DNA from 3 places in the Streptomyces albidicamelliae genome. Region 2 is predicted to be linked to each of the others. Evidence: riboswitches for the same ligand, from Rfam matches in the RefSeq annotation. Region 2 holds a riboswitch; each other region holds the start of a gene.

Region 1 (3,266 bases), 1.5 Mb from region 2:
CAGGATGTTGGACGGCTTCAGGTCCCGGTGGATCAGACCCTTGGCGTGGATGGCCGCCAGCGCCTCGGCGAGCGCCGCCGCGAGCACGCGGACCGCCGGCTCGGGCAGCGCCCCGTGGTCCAGGACGGCGTCCCGCAGATTCGGGCCCGGCACGAACTCCGTCGCCATCCACGGCCGTTCGGCCTCCGTGTCGGCGTCGACGACCCGGGCCGTGAAGGTTCCCTCGCCGCCGACGGTCCGCGCGGCCCGCACCTCGTGCCTGAACCGCGCCCGGAAGGTGCGGTCCTCGGCGTGCTCGTGGCGTACGACCTTCACCGCGAGCCGCAGGCCGGTGCGGGACTCGGCGAGGTAGACCTCGCCCATGCCGCCGGACCCGAGTCGGCGCAGGACGTCGTACGGGCCGATCCGTGCCGGGCCGGTTGCGCGCGACTGCACTTCGCACTCTCCCCCGATCGAACTGCTGTCGGGGGGAGTCTATTTGGCCCGGTGGAGCTTCACACCGCCGGGACGCAGCGGCCGTCCTCCGTGCGGTAGCGCCACTTCGCGCCGTCGCGGACCAGCTCCTTCACGGCGCTCACGAACCGCGCCACGTGCTCGTCCGGGGTGCCCGCCCCGAAGCTGACGCGGATGGCGTTCAGGGACTTCTCCCCCGGGGCCGCCTCGGGGGCGCCGCACTCGCCCTGGGTCTGCGGGTCGCTGCCCAGCAGGGTGCGGACCAGCGGGTGGGCGCAGAAGAGGCCGTCGCGGACGCCGATGCCGTACTCGGCGGACAGGGCCGCGGCGAAGTGGGAGCTGTTCCAGCCCTCGACCACGAAGGAGAGGACGCCGACGCGCGGGGCGTCGTCGCCGAAGAGGGACAGGATCCGCACCTCGGGCACCTCGGCGAGGCCCTCGCGGACCGTGCGGACGAGGTGCTGCTCGCGGGCGACGAGGGTGTCCCAGCCGGCCTCCGTGAGCGCCTTGCAGGCCGAGGCGATGGAGTAGGCGCCGATGACGTTCGGGGAGCCGGCCTCGTGGCGGGCGGCGCTCTCGTGCCACTCCACGTCCACTCCCCCGTCGGTGCGCCGGGTGACCTTGCGGCTGGCGCCGCCGCCCGCGAGGTACGGCTCGGCCGCCCGCAGCCAGTCGGCGCGGCCGGCCAGCACACCGGAGCCGAAGGGGGCGTACAGCTTGTGCCCGGAGAAGGCGACCCAGTCGACGTCCAGTTCACGGAGGTCCACCGGGTGGTGCGGGGCGAGCTGGGCGGCGTCGAGGACGATCCGGGCGCCGTGCGCGTGGGCGGCGGCGGCCAGCTCGCGCACCGGCCACAGCTCACCGGTGACGTTGGAGGCGCCGGTGACGCAGACCAGGGCCGGGCCGTGCGGGTCGCGGTCGGCGAGGGCACGCTCGAGGGTCTCGACGGCCTGGCGAGGGGTGCGCGGCGCGTCGAGGAAGCTGACCCGGGCGTCCTGCCAGGGCAGCAGGGAGGCGTGGTGCTCGGTCTCGAAGACGAAGACCTGGCAGTCGGCGGGCAGGGCGCGGGCCAGCAGGTTCAGCGAGTCGGTGGTCGACCGGGTGAACACCACCTGGTCGTCCGCGCGGCAGCCGAGGAAGGCGGCGACGGTCCCGCGGGCGTTCTCGAACAGGTCGGTGGAGAGCTGGGAGAGGTAGCCGGCGCCGCGGTGGACGCTGCCGTAGTACGGCGCGTAGGCGGCGACGTCGTCCCAGACGCGCTGGAGCGCGGGGGCGCTGGCCGCGTAGTCCAGTGCGGCGTAGGCGACTTCACCGCCCGTCACGAGGGGGACGGTGACATCACGGCCCAGAACGGGCAGCGGGGCACAGACGGTCTGGTCGGCGGCAGCGGTGGAGACGGACATGGTGAACTCCCGTGGGCATGGGGCGTCGCCGCGCGAGCGGGTACGGCTCGAGCGCGGTGAAGGGGGAAAGGGGGATGCGGAGGCGGGGCTCTGCGGCCCTATCGCATTCGCTTGCTCACGGAAGGCTCCTCGGACGACCAGGACCCCTGGTGTGCGAGGGGTCCGCGCTTGCCGTGGACCTTGCTGTCCACGACCTGGTCTTCACCCGGGGCACCCCGCCACGGACGGAGGGTTGCCGGACAGTCGGCCGGGGCCTCATGACTGTCACTCATGACCTGATCCAACATCCTGCCACACGGCCCTCGGCGCGCAAGGCGCGGTCCACCATGCGGACCGCGCCCCGCGTGCGCGCCGGCCGGGCTCAGGTGTTGCTCGCTGCCACCCAGCGCTCCAGCGACCGCTTGGCCGCGCCCGAGTCGATCGACTCCCGGGCCTCGGCCATGCCGGCGCGCAGCTGGTCGGCGAGGGGCGCGTCCGTCGGCCGGAGGGCGGCGAGCGCGGCGGCCGAGTTCAGCAGCACGGCGTCCCGCACCGGGCCCTGCTCGCCGTCCAGCAGCCGACGGGCCACCGCCGCGTTGTAGACGGCGTCGGCGCCGCGCAGGGCCTCCACGGGGACCAGCTCGATGCCGACGTCACGGGGGTCGAACGTCTCCTCGGTGACCTTGCCGTCCCGGACCACCCACACCTTGGAGGTGGCGGTGACGGTCAGCTCGTCCAGGCCGTCGTCGCCGCGGAAGACCAGCGCGGAGTTGCCGCGCTCGGCGAGGACACCGGCGACGATCGGCGCCATCCGCGGGTCGGCGACCCCGACGGCCTGCGCGCGCACCTTGGCCGGGTTGGTCAGCGGGCCGAGCACGTTGAACGTCGTCCGGATGCCCAACTGCCCGCGCGCGGCGGCCACGTGGCGCAGCGAGGGGTGGAACTTCACCGCGAAGCAGATGGTGATGCCGGCTTCCTGGGCGACCTCGGCGACCCGCTTCGGGGTCAGGTTCAGGTTGATGCCGAGCTTCTCCAGGACGTCGGAGGAGCCGGAGGCGGAGGACGCGGCACGGTTGCCGTGCTTGACGACCTGCGCGCCGGTGCCGGCGACGACGATCGAGGACATGGTGGAGATGTTCACGGTCTTGGCGCCGTCGCCGCCGGTGCCGACGATGTCGACGGCCGGCCCGGGCACCTCGATCACGTTGGCGTGCTCGTACATCGTCCGGACGAGTCCGGTGATCTCCTGGACCGTCTCGCCCTTGGCCCGCAGCGCGACCATGAATCCGGCGATCTGCGCGTCGGTCGCCTCGCCTCGCATGATCAGGTCCATCGCCCACGCGGTCTCGTCGGCGGAGAGGTCACGGCCGTCCAGCAGCCCGTTCAGCAGGGCGGGCCAGGAACGGCCCGCCGCGGTGTCGCCTCCAGCGG
Region 2 (3,266 bases):
AGGTCGTGTTCTCGGGCACCGAGATCGCCGGAGAAGCCGACCGCCGACGCACCTGGCGACTCCTCGGCGAACTGGCGGGCTGAGTACACCCGTCGGCCCGACAACCCCTTGCATCCCCTGCCCGAAGGCACCCCCGGCACAAAGGAGATTCCCATGACCACCGAGGCCACCACCACGGACCTCCACGCCTTCACCGAGACCTGGCTGGAGTGGTACCGCAGCCAGGAGGCCCGGCTCGCCGCCCCGCACGGGTTCCTGGCGGTCACCGGCCTGCACTGGCTCGACGACCGGCCCCAGCGCTTCCCGGACGCGCCCGGCGCGTGGCACACCGGCCCCGAAGGCGTCGTCGTGGACCTCGACGAGGGCGAGGAGCTGGTCGTCGACGGGACGCCGGTGCGCGGCGAGCACCGCTTCGGCGTGCTTCCCGAGCGCGGCGGCGTCGACGCCGTCTGGGGAGACGCCGTCATCGAGGTCGCCAAGCGCGGCGGCCAGGACATCGTGCGCCCCCGGCACCCGGACGCTCCGCTGCGCACGGCCTTCACTGGAACACCCGCCTACACCCCCGACCCGCGCTGGGCCGTGACCGGCCGGTACATCCCGTTCGATTCACCGCGGCCGACCACCGTGGGCGCCGCGGTCGAGGGCCTTGAGCATGTCTACGACGCTCCGGGCAGGGTCGAGTTCGAGCTCGACGGGCGCTCGCTGTCGCTGACCGCATTTCCTGGCCATGGTGCGGGACGGCTGTTGGTGCTGTTCACCGACGCGACCTCCGGGGTCACCACCTACGCCGCCAACCGGTCCCTGGCGCTCGATCCGCCCGCCGCCGACGGCACCGTCGTCCTGGACTTCAACCGCGCCGCGAACCTGCCCTGCGCCTACACGGACCTGGCCACCTGCCCGCTGCCCCCGGCCGAGAACCGGCTGCCCGTGGCGATCGAGGCCGGCCAGAAGATCCCCCGTGAGCGCGGAGGCTCCTGAGCCGGACGCACTCGCGCCCCGACTCCCCTGACGAGGCGTCCTTTTACGCCATTGACGTACGCCAAGACCGCTCCGTACGATCACGGACGGCATTGAGTGTCAGCGTCAAGCCCTGGCTCGCTGACCGGCAACCCTCCCGCGCGGTGGGGTGCTCCAGGTGAAAGCCCGGCGGGATCACCGACGATCTCCGCAAGCGCGTGGCCCCGTGACCGGGGCCGGATCATGTGGAGGACCGATATGCGGCACGGTGGTGACGTCAGCGCCCGTTTCGCCGGCGCCACCGTGTTCTCCCGGCTCTCGCGTCGGCGCCACATCGACCTCAAGCGCTCGACCAGCTGTCTCTGTCAGGCCTGACGGGTCTTCCCGCCGTAGGCCGCAGTACGACACCTGTCGTCGCCGCACCCGCCTGCGCCTGATCTACGCCTGTCTTTGATCCCCCGTTTCGCCCTGATCCCCGTCTGCACAGCGCTCCCCCGGCACCGGCGTCACGCCGGCCGGGGCCGCACGCCCACGCACGGCCTTGCCTGTACGGCGTCCGTGCCTGGTGACACGAGTAGGAGAAGCCCTCCGTGACTGTACTTTCCCAGGTCAGAACCTCCCGGTGGGCGGCACTGACCGCCCTTGTGACCACCAGTGTTCTGCTGACCGCCTGCGGCTCCGACGGCGGCGATTCCGGCAGCGGCACCGGGCAGCCCAAGTCCGGCGGCACCCTGACCTTCGCGGTGGGTTCGGACGCCGGCTGCGTGGATCCGCAGCAGGTCGCCAGCAACGAGACCATCTACTCGGTGCGCCAGATCGTGGACTCCCTGACGGACCAGGACCCCAAGACCGGCAAGATCGTGCCGTGGCTGGCGAAGAGCTGGGACATCAGCTCCGACACCACGACGTTCACCTTCCATCTGAGGTCGGGCGTCACCTTCAGCGACGGCTCGAAGCTGACCGCTCAGGTGGTCAAGGACAACTTCGACGCGGTGCCGAAGCTCGGTGCCCTGGGGACGCTCGCCGAGGGCTATCTGAGCGGCGTCAAGAGCACCACGGTGGTCGACCCGCTCACTGTGAAGGTGACCTTCAGCCAGCCCAATGCCCAGTTCCTGCAGGCCACTTCGACGCACTCGCTGGGGATCGAGTCCTCGACCAGCGTGAAGAAGACTCCGCAGCAGAAGTGCAGCGACGGGGTGATCGGCTCCGGACCCTTCGTGCTGAAGCGGTACGTGCAGAACCAGTCGATCACCCTCGCCAAACGCACCGGATACGCCTGGGGGTCCTCGCTGTGGAGCAAGAAGGGCGAGGCGTACCTGGACAAGCTGGTGTTCAAGGTCGTGCCGGAGGCGGGTGTGCGGGCCGGCAGCCTGCAGTCCGGCCAGGTCGACGCCGTCTCCAGCGTCGGCAAGGCCAACGAGGCGGCCCTCAAGGGCGGCCAGGTCACCCTCCAGCGACGGGCCAACCCCGGCGTCGTGTTCGGTCTCGGCCTCAACAACTCACGGCCGCTGTTCAAGGACGCCAAGGTGCGCCAGGCGATCCTGTACGCCATCGACCGGCAGCAGATCGCCGACACGGTGTTCCCGACCGGTACCCAGCCGGCCACCAGCGTCCTCGCGCACACCACACCCGACTACACCGACCTCGCCTCCGGCCTGACCTTCGACGCGGCCAAGGCCAAGTCCCTGCTGGACGGGGTCGGCTGGAGGACCGGCGGCGACGGCATCCGCGCCAAGGACGGCAAGAAGCTCAGCCTGACCATCAAGTGGTTCCCCAACGCGGCCACCAACCAGCCCGCGCTGGAGCTGATCCAGCAGCAGCTCAAGGCCGTCGGCGTCGAAGTGGTTCTCAAGCAGCTCCAGATCACGCAGTTCGCCCCGACCCTCCAGTCGGGTGACTACGACGCGGTGTGGGGCAACGTGACCCGTGCCGACCCCGACATCCTGCGCAGCTCCTTCTCCACCAAGCTGGCCAACTTCTACCGTCTGCCCGCCAGTTCCCTCGACTCCGCGCTGTCCGAGCAGGCCGCGACCGTCGAAGCGGCCAAGCGCAGGCAACTGGTCACTCAGGCACAGCGGTTGATCGTGCAGAACGCCCGCTACGTGCCGGTGGTGGAGCTCCAGACCCAGCTGGGCGTGGCGAAGAAGGTGCACGACCTGAACTTCGACGCCTCCAGCCGGATCCAACTGCACGACACCTGGATCGGCTAGCGCATGCGCCGCTATGTGATCAAGCGGCTGGCCCAGGCGGTCGGGGTACTGTGGGCGGCCTACACGGTCTCGTTCCTGGTGCTGGACTATCTGCCGGGC
Region 3 (3,266 bases), 3.6 Mb from region 2:
GGCCTGCGGCATGAATGCAGGGCCCGTGACCCGAAGGCCACGGCCGTGTTCCCCAACTCTACCGCGCTCAATCACGCAGAATTGCCCCCTCCGCTTCTCTCACGGAGGGGGCAATCCGATGAACCATGCGTAACCGCTGTTACCGAAGGTAATGATCGGTCATCCGGTCAGCAGCCGCCGGCCACCGCGGGAATGATCGAAACACCCGCGCCGTCGGGCGTGGCCGTCTGCAGGCCCTGCTCGAAACGCACGTCGTCGTCGTTGACGTAGACGTTCACGAAACGGCGCAGCTTGCCCTGGTCGTCCAGCACCCGGGCGGCGATCCCGGTGTGGTTCTTCTCCAGGCTCTCGATGACCTCGGCGAGGTTCGCGCCCTCGGCGCTGACCTCGGCCTGGCCGCCGGTGTAGGTGCGCAGGATGGTCGGGATGCGAACGGTCACGCTCATGCGAGGCCAGCCTCTCGGAAGGAGTCCAGGGTCGGGCGGATGGTGGCGGTCAGGCCGGTGCCGGCCACCGCGTCGAGGGTCTTCAGGCCGTCGCCGGTGTTGAGGACGACCGTCGTCTTGGCCGGGTCCAGCACGCCGTCCTTGAGCAGCTTCCGGGTGACGCCGACGGTCACGCCGCCCGCCGTCTCCGCGAAGATGCCCTCGGTGCGCGCCAGCAGCTTGATGGCGTCGACGACCTCGGCGTCCGTCACGTCCTCCACGGCGCCGCCGGTGCGGCGCGCGATGTCGAGGACGTAGGGGCCGTCGGCCGGGTTGCCGATGGCCAGCGACTTGGCGATGGTGTTCGGCTTCTGCGGGCGGACCACGTCGTGGCCGGCCTTGAAGGCGGTGGACACCGGCGAGCAGCCCTCGGCCTGCGCGCCGAAGATCTTGTACGGCCGGTCCTCGACCAGACCGAGCTTGATCAGCTCCTGGAGACCCTTGTCGATCTTCGTGAGCTGGGAGCCCGACGCGATCGGGACCACGATCTGGTCCGGGAGGCGCCAGCCGAGCTGCTCGCAGATCTCGTAGGCGAGGGTCTTGGAGCCCTCCGCGTAGTACGGCCGCAGGTTGACGTTGACGAAGCCCCAGCCCTCGCCGGCCGGGTCGCCGATCAGCTCGGAGCAGAAGCGGTTCACGTCGTCGTAGTTGCCCTCGATGCCGACGAGCTCACCGCCGTACACCGCGGCCATGACGATCTTGCCCTGCTCCAGGTCGTGCGGGATGAACACGCAGGAGCGGAAGCCGGCCCGGGCGGCGGCGGCGCCGACGGCACCGGCCAGGTTGCCCGTGGAGGAGCAGGAGAGCGTGGTGAAGCCGAACGCGCGGGCGGCCTCCAGGGCCTGGGCGACGACCCGGTCCTTGAAGGAGTGCGTCGGGTTGCCGGAGTCGTCCTTCACGAACAGGCCGCCGGTGACGCCGAGCTCGCGGGCGAGGTTGTCGGCCTTGACGAGCTTCGTCCAGCCCGGGTTGAGATTGGGCTTGTCGGCCACGTCGGCGGGGACGGGCAGCAGCGGCGCGTACCGCCAGATGTTCGCGGGACCGGCCTCGATGCGCCGGCGTAGTTCCTCGGTGTCGTACGCGGAGAAGTCGTAGGCGATCTCCAGCGGCCCGAAACACTCCTCGCAGGCGAAGACCGGTCCGAGGGGTACCCGGTGTCCGCATTCGCGACAGCTCAGGGCAGCGGCGGGACCGAGGTCGACGGCGGGATCACTGGTGCTTGCGACAGTCTGCACAGCCATGGAGGCGAGGCCCTTTCTCCTCATCTTCCTCACGACGCACTTCGCCGTGAGACGGATTTGGCACCTTCCCTAGCCGGGAGCCTCGCGGAGACGATCAGAACTGATCTACGAGTACCGACTGGAGGGTTGCCGGGGCTTCATCGGGCCGTTTCCCTCTGCCCCTCTGGATGAGCGGTATGTGGTTGTCGACGCCGGTGACCTCCGACATGCGATGGTCATCGGCGTTGTTCAAGACTGTAACCGAAGGCCAGGACAGTTGAGATAGTCGTCCGAACCGCGAGACAACGTGAGGAGCAGCAGACCGTGCTGGAAGAAGTCGAGCGCTGGCTGGCCACCCGCTCCTGGTCCGTGACCGATCGCCCGCTCCACCGGATCCTGGCCGCCAAGCAGCGGACGGGTCAGACGGTCAGCGTCGTGCTGCCCGCACTCGACGAGGAGGCGACGGTCGGCGACATCGTCGCGGTGATCCGCCACGACCTCGTCGAGCAGGTACCGCTGGTCGACGAGATCGTCGTGGTCGACTCCGGCTCCACCGACCGCACCTCCGAGGTCGCCGCCGCCGCGGGCGCCCGGGTCGTCCACCGCGACGACATCCTGCCCCGCCTCCCGGCCGTCCCCGGCAAGGGCGAGGTGCTGTGGCGCTCGCTCCTGGTGACCGGCGGGGACATCGTCTGCTTCATCGACGCGGACCTGCGCGAGTTCTCCTCCGACTTCGTCTCCGGGATCGTCGGCCCGCTGCTCACCGACCCCGGGGTCGACCTCGTCAAGGGCATGTACGACCGCCCGCTCGGCGGCGCGGCCGGGCAGGGCGGCCGGGTCACCGAGCTGATGGCCCGCCCGCTGCTGAACATGCACTGGCCGCAGCTCGCGGGTTTCGTGCAGCCGCTGGGCGGCGAGTACGCGGCCCGCCGCTCGCTGCTGGAGCGGCTGCCGTTCCCCGTCGGCTACGGCGTGGAGCTGGGGATGCTGGTGGACGCCCTGCACCTGGTGGGACTCGACGCGCTGGCCCAGGTGGACGTCGGGGTGCGCAAGCACCGCCACCAGGACGGCCAGGCGCTGGGCCGCATGGCCGCCGCCATCTACCGCACCGCCCAGCTGCGGCTGGCCCGGGGACACCTGGTGCGGCCGTCCCTGACCCAGTTCGAGCGGGGCGAGGACGGTTTCCGGCCGCGCACCTATTCGGTGGACACCGAGGAACGGCCCCCCATGGTGGAGGTCGCGGAATACGCGGCACGCCGGGTGGCCTGAGCGGGGCCGGCCGTGCGGGCACGCCGGAAGAACGGCTGTATACAGCCCCCTTCCGGGGCGGAGCGTACGTTTGAGCGTTTCCGGGCCGGGCTAGGTTGAGGCGTATGGCTTCCACGCACGGCGCTGAGGTGCTGGTCGCGTCCAATCGCGGCCCGGTTTCGTACACGGTGGACGACGACTCGGGCGGCGCGCTGCGCGCCCGGCGCGGCGGCGGCGGGCTGGTCTCCGGCCTGTCGGCGATCGGGCCGGACACGAACGCGGTGTGGGTGTGCGCCGCGCTCGGCGACGGCGA

What was found. Region 2 has a riboswitch for S-adenosylmethionine ahead of N8I86_RS38980 (putative leader peptide). Riboswitches for the same ligand answer to the same signal wherever they lie in the genome.
Region 1: it holds a riboswitch for S-adenosylmethionine, as region 2 does, so the genes downstream of both, N8I86_RS11975 (aminotransferase class V-fold PLP-dependent enzyme) here and N8I86_RS38980 (putative leader peptide) in region 2, are expected to answer to the same signal.
Region 3: it holds a riboswitch for S-adenosylmethionine, as region 2 does, so the genes downstream of both, thrC (threonine synthase) here and N8I86_RS38980 (putative leader peptide) in region 2, are expected to answer to the same signal.

What each region holds. Positions count from the first base shown of each region.
Region 1 is NZ_CP106795.1:2,579,179-2,582,444, forward strand. It holds gene N8I86_RS11970 (serine/threonine-protein kinase) at 1-435, opposite strand, end outside; gene N8I86_RS11975 (aminotransferase class V-fold PLP-dependent enzyme) at 495-1,856, opposite strand; SAM riboswitch class IV at 2,016-2,132, opposite strand; gene trpD (anthranilate phosphoribosyltransferase) at 2,218-3,266, opposite strand, start outside.
Region 2 is NZ_CP106795.1:1,058,109-1,061,374, forward strand. It holds gene N8I86_RS05085 (LLM class F420-dependent oxidoreductase) at 1-83, shown strand, start outside; gene N8I86_RS05090 (DUF1684 domain-containing protein) at 154-978, shown strand; SAM riboswitch class IV at 1,067-1,180, shown strand; gene N8I86_RS38980 (putative leader peptide) at 1,216-1,332, shown strand; gene N8I86_RS05095 (ABC transporter substrate-binding protein) at 1,548-3,167, shown strand; gene N8I86_RS05100 (ABC transporter permease) at 3,171-3,266, shown strand, end outside.
Region 3 is NZ_CP106795.1:4,642,330-4,645,595, reverse strand. It holds gene N8I86_RS21410 (MoaD/ThiS family protein) at 168-446, opposite strand; gene thrC (threonine synthase) at 443-1,726, opposite strand; SAM riboswitch class I at 1,744-1,900, opposite strand; gene N8I86_RS21400 (glucosyl-3-phosphoglycerate synthase) at 2,030-2,974, shown strand; gene N8I86_RS21395 (alpha,alpha-trehalose-phosphate synthase (UDP-forming)) at 3,079-3,266, shown strand, end outside.